2 regions of the Mycobacterium sp. pR1184 genome follow, and region 1 is predicted to be linked to the other one. Evidence: riboswitches for the same ligand, from Rfam matches in the RefSeq annotation. Region 1 holds a riboswitch; the other holds the start of a gene.

Region 1 (5,665 bases):
AGGCTCTGATCGAACAGGAGATGTCCGCCGCACCCTGGGTCGACGTTCCAGGCCAAGTACTTGACGTCTTAAGACGCTGGCGTCCAACGCCATTGGTGCGGGCCGTACGTCTCGAACAACTCCTGGACACGCCGGCCCGGATTTACTTCAAGGACGAGTCGGTGTCACCGGCTGGTTCACACAAGGCCAATACCGCAGTTGCCCAGGCGTACTACAACAAAGCCGAAGGTGTTCGTCGAATCACCACCGAGACCGGTGCTGGGCAATGGGGCAGCGCGGTGTCGATGGCCTGCCGATTGTTCGACCTGAACTGTCATGTGTTCATGGTGGCCGCATCGCACCGGCAGAAGCCGTACCGCCGCATCTTGATGGAGACGTGGGGCGCTGAGGTGATTGCAAGCCCATCCGCTACCACCGAGGCGGGACAGTCGGTCCTGCACAGCGATCCCGACAGCCCGGGTTCACTCGGGATCGCGATCAGCGAAGCCGTCGAAGAGGCACTGGGCAGGCCGGATACGCACTACGCGCTCGGCTCTGTGTTGAATCATGTCCTGCTTCACCAGACGGTCATCGGCCTGGAAGCCAAAGCGCAACTGCAGCTTGCGGGCGAGGGCGCTCCCGACGTCATCATCGGCGCATGCGGCGGCGGATCGAACTTCGCGGGCCTGGCGCTGCCGTTTCTGCAATCACGCACCGCGGCGGGAAGCCGGCCTCGTCTGGTAGCCGTCGAACCGCAGTCCTGTCCGTCACTGACAGCGGGCCTGCTGCGATACGAATCCGGTGACGCCGCAGGCCTGACCCCGCGGATGTGGATGTACACGATCGGACGCGACTTCGTCCCGCCGGCCACGCACGCCGGCGGACTGCGTTATCACGGCGTGGCACCGATTGTGTCAAACCTCCTGCAACACGGGTGGATCGAGGCCGTGGCGTACTCACAGCGATCCGTGCTGGAGGCCGCCATCCGGTTCGCACGCAGCGAGGGCGTCATCCCCGCGCCGGAGACTGCGCACGCGATCCGAGCCGTGCTCGAGGAGGCGCTGGTCGCCCGCCGGACGCAGCGGGAAACCGTGATCGTGTTCAACTACTCGGGTCACGGACTCCTCGACCTGGCGGCCTACGACGATTATTTCCATGACCGGCTGTCCGACGACTAATTGCCCAGGGTCGTAACGGAGATCGACTCCACTTATGCTCGTACCGCAGCGAAGATGTGCCTGACGAAGCGAGGTGGCGGTCCGTGACAGACGACGGTGTCACCCGGGTTCGCGCCGACGCCGTCCGCAACCGGGAGCACATCATCGACGTGGCGCACGACGCCTTTGCGGAGTCGGGCACGACATCACTCAACGAGATCGCCAAGCGCGCGGGTGTCGGGGCGGGCACGTTGTACCGCCACTTCCCTACCCGGGAAGTGTTGATCCTCGCCGTCTACCGCCACGATGTGCAGCGACTTGTGGCCGCGGTGCCCAAACTGCTGCAGGCGCACCCGCCCTTGGACGCGTTGCGCCTGTGGTTTCTGAAGCTCGCCGATTACGTTCGCGTCAAACACGGCCTCGGCGACGCGCTGCACAGTGCCGCCGCACAGGACGCGATCAACGAAACCTATGCACCTGTGGTCGCCGCCGTCGGCCAGTTGGTCGATGCATGCATCGCCGACGGATCCCTTCGGCCGGACCTGGATCCCGCGGACGTTGTGCTCCTGATGAGTTTCCTGTGGCGGGTCCCGGCAGGAGCCGAGGGAAAGCGGCAAGCCAAACGAATCATGGAGCTCGCGATCGAAGGACTACGACGTAGCTGAGCGGTCGTTCGACGCGCTGCGCGTCGGTACCGTCGATGGCATGGCACGCATCATCGTCTTCGGCGGACACGGCAAGGTCGCACTGCAGCTGGCTCGCATCCTGAGCGAGCGAGGCGAGCAGGTGACCTCCGTGTTCCGCAATCCCGACCACTCCGACGAGGTCGCCGCCACCGGCGCCGAACCGGTGGTCGCCGACATCGAGCAGCTGGACACCAACGCGCTGGCCGAGCTGCTGCCCGGACACGACGCGGTCGTATTCTCGGCCGGCGCGGGCGGTGGCAATCCGGCGCGCACCTATGCCGTCGACCGCGACGCCGCGATCCGGGTGATCGATGCCGCCGGCCACGCGGGCGTCAAGCGGTTCGTGATGGTGTCCTACTTCGGTGCGGGTCCGGATCATGGTGTGCCGCAAGATGATCCATTCTTCGCCTACGCGCAGGCCAAGGCCGCCGCGGACGAGCACCTGCGGGCCAGCGAGCTGGACTGGACGGTGCTCGGTCCCGGCCGGTTGACGCTGGACGAAGCGACCGGGCGCATCGCTGTCGGCGAAGAGGGCAAGGGTGAGGTATCGCGTGCCGACGTCGCGCTCGTCGTGGCCGCCGCGCTTTCCGACGATTCGACGATCCGGCGGACCATCGAATTCAACAACGGAGACGTCCCGGTCGCCGAGGCGTTGGCGGGCTGACTAAGCTTCTTCTCGCAACTGGTTTGCGTGCGCCGCAAGGCGCGGGCATCGAGCGAAGCAACGTTAACAACGCTTCGTGAGAGGGAACCCGGTGGGAATCCGGGACTGTCCCGCAACGGTATGCAGGAACGACCGCCGTCATGTAGGCACTGGCCTTAGGACTGGGAAGCGACGGCCACTAGGAGCACCGTTAGGTGCGCGCCTGCGAGTCCGGAGACCTGCCAGCTGTGCCGGGCGCGCCGCGTCCGGCGGCTCATCGCCTCGTGGAATGGGCGTTAGGCTGCAGCCGTTGGTGGTTAGTGCTTCAAGAAAAAGAGGTGCTGACCGCTGTTGGAGTGGCTGTACGTCCGCCGGCGGTGACCACCACGTCGATTGAAGGACGAATATCGTGATCCCCCAACCATTCACCGCAACTGTTGTCGGTTCTGCCCGTATCGGCCCGAAACGCGAACTCAAGCGCGCGACCGAGGGCTATTGGAAAGGCCGAACCAGCCGCGCGGAACTCGAAGAAGTCGCAGCCACCCTGCGCCGAGACACCTGGAATCACCTGGCCGAAGCCGGATTGGACTCGGTGCCGGTGAACACCTTCTCCTACTACGACCAAATGCTCGACACCGCGGTCATGCTGGGCGCGTTGCCGGCCCGGGCCGCACAGGTTCCCGACGACCTGGACCGCTACTTCGCCGCCGCGCGCGGCAACGCCGATGTCGCGCCGTTGGAGATGACGAAGTGGTTCGACACCAACTACCACTACATCGTTCCCGAGATCGAACCCGCCACGACGTTCACGCTGAACCCGGACAAGGTGCTGTCCGAGCTGAAAGAGGCTCTTGAGCAAGGGATTCCGGCCCGCCCGGTCGTCATCGGTCCGATCACGTTCCTGTTGCTGAGCAAGGGCGTCAACGGTGGCGGCGCGCCGATCGAGCGCCTGCAGGAGCTGGTGGGAATTTACTCCGAGCTGCTGAGCCTGCTCGCCGCCAACGGCGCGCAGTGGGTACAGATCGACGAGCCGGCGCTGGTCACCGACATCTGCGCCGACGCCCCCGCGCTGGCCGAAGCCGTCTACAACGCCCTGGGCAAAGTGAGCAACCGGCCCGCCCTCTACGTCGCCACCTACTTCGGCGATCCCGGCGCCTCACTGGGCGCACTGGCCCGCACACCCGTCGAGGCGATCGGCGTCGACCTGGTGTACGGCGCCGACACCGCGATCGCCGCAGTGCCGGAACTGGCCGACAAGACCCTGGTGGCCGGCATCGTCGACGGACGCAACATCTGGCGCACCGACTTGCAGGCGGCGCTGAGCAAACTGGCGTCGCTGCTGGGTTCGGCCGCCAACATCGCGGTGTCGACGTCGTGCTCCACGCTGCACGTGCCGTATTCGCTGGAGCCGGAGACCGGCCTGGACGACACGCTGCGCAGTTGGTTGGCATTCGGGCGGGAGAAGGTGGCCGAGGTGGTGACGCTGTCCCGTGCGCTGCACGAGGGCCGCGAAGCCGTCGCCGCGCAGATCGAGGCATCCAACGCCGCCGTCGCCTCCCGCAAGCAGGATCCGCGGCTGCACAACGACCGGGTCCGGGCCCGCATCAAAGAGATTGTCGCGACCGGCACCCACCGCGGCGACGCCGCAGAGCGGCGGATCAGCCAAGACGAGCGGCTGCACCTGCCACCGCTGCCGACCACGACAATCGGGTCGTTTCCGCAGACCGTCGAGATCCGCAAGGCCCGCGCCGCGCTGGTCGCCGGTGAGATCGACGAGGCCGAATACGACCGGCGGATGAAGCAGGAGATCTCCGACGTCATCAAGCTGCAGGAACAGCTCGGCCTCGACGTGTTGGTGCACGGTGAGCCCGAGCGCAACGACATGGTGCAGTACTTCGCCGAGCAGCTGGACGGCTTCTTCGCCACCAAGAACGGCTGGGTGCAGTCCTACGGCAGCCGCTGCGTGCGGCCGCCGGTGCTCTACGGCGACGTCATCCGCCGGCAGCCGATGACGGTGGAATGGGCGAAATACGCGCAGTCCCTGACCGACAAGCCGGTCAAGGGCATGCTGACCGGCCCGGTGACGATCCTGGCGTGGTCGTTCGTCCGCGACGACCAGCCGCTGGCCGACACCGCCAACCAGGTGGCACTGGCGATCCGCGACGAGACGGTGGATCTGGAGTCCGCCGGCATCGCGGTCATCCAGGTCGACGAGCCCGCGCTGCGTGAGCTGCTGCCGCTGCGCCGGGCCGATCAGGAGGACTACTTGCGTTGGGCCGTCGGGTCTTTCCGGTTAGCCACCTCCGGCGTCGCCGACTCGACCCAGATCCACACGCACCTGTGCTACTCGGAGTTCGGCGAGGTGATCGGCGCGATCGCCGACCTGGATGCCGACGTCACCTCCATCGAGGCGGCGCGCTCGCACATGGAGGTGCTCGACGACCTCAACGCGGTCGGCTTCGCCAACAGCGTGGGCCCGGGCGTCTACGACATCCACTCACCGCGGGTGCCGAGCTCCGGCGAGATGGCTGAGTCGTTGCGGGCCGCGTTGCGGGCTCTGCCCGCGGAGCGGCTGTGGGTCAACCCCGACTGCGGCCTCAAGACGCGAAACACCGACGAGGTGACCGCGTCGCTGCAGAACATGGTTGCCGCGGCGCAGGAAGTGCGCGCAGCAGTCTGACGGTCGATAGCGCCGAGCGTCACGCCGTCGTGGCGCTCGGGCTTCGGCGTCACTCTGGCGTGACGCTCGGCGGGGCCTCCGGCTCTAGCTCCTCGCGCGCCTCGGCCTCTGCTGCCTCTTCTTCGGCAGCCGCACTCCAGAGCACCTGGACCGGCACCTGGTCGTCCCAGGGCTGCCGCGTCACCATGTCCGCGACTTTGACGATGCCGCGTTCGAATTCGCCCGTCGCGGCGTCCACCAGCCGGTAGGCCTGCGTCTGCTTGTGGATCGGCTGGGCGTCGAGTAGCACGACCCGCACCTCACCGGGCAGGAAGCCGCAGCGCTGCTGCATCGCGGCGATCAGCTGTTCGTTGTGCATATGGCCGTCGCCGAAATTCCATCCGATGGCGGTGCTGCAGATTCGCTCCCCGTCGGTGATCACGTAGTCGTCTTCGTTCTGGCCGGCCATCGCCCGGTGTGCCAAGGTGAACAACGCCCGGCCGTGAGTGTTCATGGCGCGGAACGCATATCCGAGATACAT
Region 2 (5,665 bases), on a different contig from region 1:
CCACGATGCGGGCGCTGACGGCGCGGTCGGTGCGCACGGGTCTGCAGCAGCGCGAGATGGCGCGCACCGAGATCGGACTGCCGGCGCGCGATCCCGGTCCGCTGCGACGGCTGATCGCGACGCTGCCCGCCCTCGAGGTGGCCCGTCCGGACTGGCCGGCCGAGGCCGTCGTCGTGGGACCGCTGCACTTCGAGCCGACCGATCGCATCCTCGAGGTCCCGGCCGGCTCCGGGCCGGTGATCGTCATCGCGCCGTCGACCGCCTTGATCGGGACCGAGGGCCTGGCCGAAGTCGCGCTGGGCTGCCTGACGCCGGGGGAGACGTTGCCGGCGGGTTCGCGCCTGCTGGTGTCGCGGTTGGACGGACCGGACCTGACGGTGCCGCCGTGGGCGGCCGTCGGGCTGGGCCGTCAGGACGAGCTGCTCTCCCATGCCGACGTCGTGATCTGCGGCGGCGGCCACGGCATGGTCGCCAAGACGCTGCTGGCCGGGGTGCCGCTGGTGGTGGTTCCCGGCGGCGGGGATCAGTGGGAGATCGCCAACCGGGTGCAGCGGCAGGGGAGTGCGCGGCTGATTCGGCCGCTGACCGCCGATGCGCTGGCCGACGCGGTCAACGACGTGTTGTCGACGCCGGGCTACCGCGACGCCGCGCGCACCGCCGCGTCGGGTATCCACCGCGTCGCCGACCCGGTTCGGGTGTGCCACCAAGCGCTGGCGCTCGCGAAATAGCGGGGCTCGGTATGTTGGCTGGCGTGCGGCTGACGGAGTTCAACGAGCGGGTGGTGCTGCGATTCGGCGCCGCCTACGGCGCATCGGTACTGGTAGATCACGTGCTGCCCGGTTTCGACGGCCGGACCGCCGCCCAGGCGATCGAGGACGGCGTCGAACCCCGCGACGTCTGGCGGGCGTTGTGCATCGACTTCGACGTGCCCCGTGAGCAATGGTGAGCTTTCTTCCCGTCGAGTGTGCGGCTACGGCGCCCTGGGCGCACACTGGCCGTCGCCAGCGCACCCTCAACGCCGGGTCGAGCGCGGTGCCTGGCGAAACACGCAGTCACCGCAGACCGATCGCCCGGGCAGGCGATAGAACAGGCAGCAGCTGTCGCGCTTGAAGCCCAGGTGTGAGCCGGTGATGGCACCGGATCCAGACAGCACGCCGGTGTCGAGCAGGGACATGGTGACCTCGACGATCCGTGCCCGCAGGTCCGGTCGGGCCGCGAGCAGCGCCCGCGACGCGCCGACGAGTGCGGACGCGATGTTGCCCGCCAGCAGGGCTGGCGCCAGTTTGACCCGCAGCCCGGCCGCAAACGGCTGCATATGGTGTTGCACCACAAGGCGATACAAGTCGGCCGCGATGTCCTCGACCGGCTCTCCGATGGGCTCGGGCAGGCGCAGCTGCGCCCCGTCGTCGGCACGTTCCAGGTGTTGCAGATCCGGCACGACGCCGTGGGCCAACGCGCAGGCCAGCGCCGGTGACCACAGCCGGGTGGCGTGGCCGAGGTGGACCAGGGAGGCGCCGATCCGCAGGTCCGTCGTGTGGTAGCGCGCCGCGGTGGTGTCGATCAAACCCGCAAAGCCGTTGGCGTAGTCCTGGCGGACCGGGTGCCATCCTGTCGCCCCGCCGCCCACGGTCAGTGCGAAAAACCCTTTGTAGGAAGATATTTCGGCAAGCTCACCGGAGATATCCATGCGTGCGAAACCAGCCTCTCTGGGGAGACCCGCCCCAGCGTCTAGTGAGGAAGCGCCGGCGGTGAGTATCTGGCTCTCGGGTCGCAATGTGCCCGATCACAGTGGCGGGACCGCACCGGATTCGCACCGGTTTCCTCTTCGTGCAGGCCCGTCGGCGCACTGTCGGTAGCCGATATTGCCACACGCAGCCGCCTGCGGCGTGTCGAACTTGAATCGAACAGGTGTTCGTCTACTGTGGGGATCACTCGAAGAGACGACTTGTCGGTGGCCAGCTCTAGTGTCACGGCCAACCGACCGATACCGGTCAGAAGAACACCGACTATTAGGAGAGCACCATGGCGCAAGCGCCCGACCGTGAGAAGGCTCTCGAACTGGCGATGGCCCAGATCGAGAAGAGCTACGGCAAAGGCTCGGTGATGCGTCTCGGCGACGAGCAGCGTCAGCCGATTTCGGTCATTCCGACCGGATCCATCGCATTGGACGTGGCCCTGGGCATCGGCGGCCTGCCACGCGGCCGGGTCGTGGAGATCTACGGCCCGGAATCTTCGGGTAAGACGACCGTCGCGCTGCACGCGGTGGCCAATGCCCAGGCCGCCGGGGGTGTCGCGGCGTTCATCGACGCCGAGCACGCCCTGGACCCGGACTACGCCAGGAAACTCGGCGTCGACACCGATTCCTTGCTGGTCAGCCAGCCCGACACCGGTGAGCAGGCCCTCGAGATCGCCGACATGCTGATTCGCTCCGGCGCCCTGGACATTCTGGTCATCGACTCGGTAGCCGCATTGGTGCCGCGCGCGGAACTCGAGGGCGAGATGGGTGACAGCCACGTCGGGCTGCAGGCCCGGCTGATGAGCCAGGCGCTGCGGAAAATGACTGGCGCACTGAACAATTCGGGGACCACCGCGATCTTCATCAATCAGCTCCGCGAGAAGATCGGGGTGATGTTCGGCAGCCCCGAAACCACCACGGGTGGAAAGGCTTTGAAGTTCTACGCGTCGGTGCGCCTGGATGTGCGCCGGATCGAGACACTCAAGGACGGCACCGATGCGGTCGGTAACCGCACCCGGGTCAAGGTCGTCAAGAACAAGGTGTCGCCGCCGTTCAAGCAGGCCGAGTTCGACATCCTCTACGGCCGCGGCATCAGCAGGGAGGGGTCGCTGATCGACATGGGTGTGGATCAGGGCTTCATCCGCAAGTCCGGTTCCTGGTTCACCTATGAGGGCGAGCAGCTCGGCCAGGGCAAGGAGAACGTGCGCAACTTCCTGGTGGAGAACGGCGATATCGCCAACGAGATCGAGAAGAAGATCAAGGAAAAGTTGGGCATTGGCGCGGTGCTGACCGATGACGACGTCCTCCCCGCCCCCGTCGATTTCTGAGCCTGCCCGCGAGGAGCAGGCGCGGGCGCTGTGCCTGCGCCTGCTCACCGCGAGGTCGCGCACCCGGGCCGAGTTGTCCGGCCAGCTCGCCAAACGCGGATACCCCGGCGACGTCAGTGCTCGGGTGCTCGACCGGCTGGCCGCCGTCGGGCTGGTGGACGACCAGGACTTCGCCGAGCAGTGGGTGCGGTCCCGGCACGCCCGCGCGGGGAAAAGCAGGCGCGCGTTGGCCGCCGAGCTGCACACCAAGGGCGTCGACAAAGAGGTCATCAATACCGCACTGGCCGGGATCGACGCCGGTGCCGAGCGAAGCCGGGCCGAAGAACTGGTGCGGGCCAAGCTGCGGCGGGAAACGCTGAGCGGGGACGACGCGCGGATCACCCGCCGACTGGTGGGCATGCTGGCTCGCCGCGGCTATGGCCAGAACCTTGCCTGCGAGGTTGTCCTCGCCGAGCTGAACGCCGAGCGCGAACGCCGCCGCGTCTAGCTGGGGGTTCATGGCGTAGACCCCGGTCGCCGTACCATGGCCCCGTGACTTCGACAGTGGCACCGGACGCCGCGAGCCTGGCCGGGCCCGCGACGGGGTCGGGGCGCACCTATCAGGTCCGCACCTACGGCTGTCAGATGAACGTCCACGACTCCGAGCGGTTGGCGGGTCTACTCGAAGCCGCCGGCTACCAACGCGCCGACGAGGGCGCCGACGCGGATGTCGTGGTCTTCAATACCTGCGCGGTGCGCGAGAACGCCGACAACAAGCTGTACGGCAACATCAGCCACCTGGCCCCGCGTAAACGCGACAACCCCGACTTCCAGATCGCCGTCGGTGGCTGTCTGGCCCAGAAAGACCGAGAAGCGTTGCTGGACAAGGCGCCCTGGGTCGATGTGGTCTTCGGCACGCACAACATCGGGTCGCTGCCCACCCTGCTGGAGCGGGCCCGGCACAACAAGGTCGCCCAGGTGGAGATCGTCGAGGCGCTGCAGGAATTTCCATCGTCGCTGCCGAGCGCCCGCGAATCCGCTTATGCTGCTTGGGTTTCCATCTCCGTCGGCTGCAACAACAGCTGCACGTTCTGCATCGTCCCGTCGTTGCGCGGCAAGGAGGTCGACCGCAGCCCGGCCGACATTCTCGCCGAAGTGCGATCGTTGGTGGCCGACGGCGTGCTGGAAGTCACGCTGCTCGGGCAGAACGTCAACGCATACGGTGTCTCGTTCGCCGATCCCGCTGTGCCTCGCAACCGCGGCGCCTTCGCCGAGCTGCTGCGGGCCTGCGGAGACATCGACGGACTGGAACGCGTGCGGTTCACCTCCCCGCACCCGGCCGAGTTCACCGACGACGTCATCGATGCGATGGCCCAGACGCCCAATGTGTGTCCGGCCCTGCACATGCCGTTGCAGTCGGGGTCGGACCGGATGCTGCGGGCGATGCGGCGCTCGTATCGCGCCGAGCGCTACCTCGGCATCATCGACCGGGTGCGCACAGCGATGCCGCACGCGGCCATCACCACCGACCTGATCGTCGGATTCCCCGGCGAAACCGAGGAGGACTTCGCGGCCACCCTCGACGTGGTGCGCCAGGCCCGGTTTGCGGCCGCATTCACCTTCCAGTACTCGAAGCGGCCCGGAACCCCGGCCGCCGAACTCGATGGGCAGTTGCCGAAAGACGTTGTGCAGGAACGCTATATGCGGCTGATCGAACTGCAGGAGCAGATCTCGCTGGAGGGCAACCGGGAACTGATCGGCCAGCAGGTCGAACTTTTGGTCGCGACCGGCGAGGGCCGCAAGGATGCGCGCACCGCCCGCATGACCGGACGCGCGCGCGACGGCCGGCTGGTGCACTTCACCGCCGACACCCCGGTGCGCCCCGGAGACATCATCACCACCGCGGTCACCGAGGCCGCGCCGCACCACCTGATCGCCGACGCCGGCATCCTGACCCACCGCCGCACCCGGGCCGGCGACGCGCACGCCGCCGGACGGCGCCCGCGCGGCGTCGGTTTGGGCATGCCCGGCATTGGGCCGGCAATTCAAACAGTCGAAACCCAGGGATGTGCCCGATGACGAAAGAACACACGGACCTTGATGCGCTGCGCGCCGATATCGAGGCCGCAGAACGCCGCGTTGCACGCGAAATCGACCCCGGCCCAAGGGCATTGATCGTCGCCATCCTGGTGTTCGTGCTGCTCGGGTCGTTCATCTTGCCGCATACCGGCCAGGTCCGCGGCTGGGATGTACTGTTCAGCAGCCACGGCGCCGGCGCGGCCGCGTTGTCGCTACCGTCGAAGGTATTCCTTTGGCTAACACTGGTTTTCGGCGTCGGGTTCTCGATGCTGGCATTGCTGACCCGCCGCTGGACGCTGGCCTGGATCGCGCTGGCGGGCTCGTCGATCGCCAGCGCGACCGGGCTGTTGGCGGTGTGGTCGCGCCAGACCGCGGCCGCCGGCCATCCCGGCCCGGGGATCGGGCTGTGGGTCGCGTGGATCACGGTGATCCTGTTGACGTTCCATTGGGCCCGCGTGGTGTGGTCACGCACGATCGTGCAGCTCGCGGCCGAGGAACAGCGGCGCCGGATCAACGCCGAGCAACAGTCCAGGACGCTGCTGGA

The links. Region 1 has a riboswitch for cobalamin ahead of metE (5-methyltetrahydropteroyltriglutamate--homocysteine S-methyltransferase). Riboswitches for the same ligand answer to the same signal wherever they lie in the genome.
Region 2: it holds a riboswitch for cobalamin, as region 1 does, so the genes downstream of both, ACAG21_RS25970 ((2Fe-2S)-binding protein) here and metE (5-methyltetrahydropteroyltriglutamate--homocysteine S-methyltransferase) in region 1, are expected to answer to the same signal.

The regions. Positions count from the first base shown of each region.
Region 1 is NZ_JBGGKR010000018.1:91,366-97,030, reverse strand. It holds gene ACAG21_RS25775 (TrpB-like pyridoxal phosphate-dependent enzyme) at 1-1,157, shown strand, start outside; gene ACAG21_RS25770 (TetR/AcrR family transcriptional regulator) at 1,241-1,801, shown strand; gene ACAG21_RS25765 (SDR family oxidoreductase) at 1,842-2,486, shown strand; cobalamin riboswitch at 2,534-2,727, shown strand; gene metE (5-methyltetrahydropteroyltriglutamate--homocysteine S-methyltransferase) at 2,875-5,145, shown strand; gene ACAG21_RS25755 (DUF3556 domain-containing protein) at 5,195-5,665, opposite strand, start outside.
Region 2 is NZ_JBGGKR010000019.1:11,623-17,287, reverse strand. It holds gene ACAG21_RS25980 (glycosyltransferase) at 1-728, shown strand, start outside; gene ACAG21_RS25975 (DUF3046 domain-containing protein) at 740-946, shown strand; gene ACAG21_RS25970 ((2Fe-2S)-binding protein) at 1,013-1,687, opposite strand; cobalamin riboswitch at 1,730-1,866, opposite strand; gene recA (recombinase RecA) at 2,023-3,063, shown strand; gene recX (recombination regulator RecX) at 3,029-3,550, shown strand; gene miaB (tRNA (N6-isopentenyl adenosine(37)-C2)-methylthiotransferase MiaB) at 3,595-5,121, shown strand; gene ACAG21_RS25950 (hypothetical protein) at 5,109-5,665, shown strand, end outside.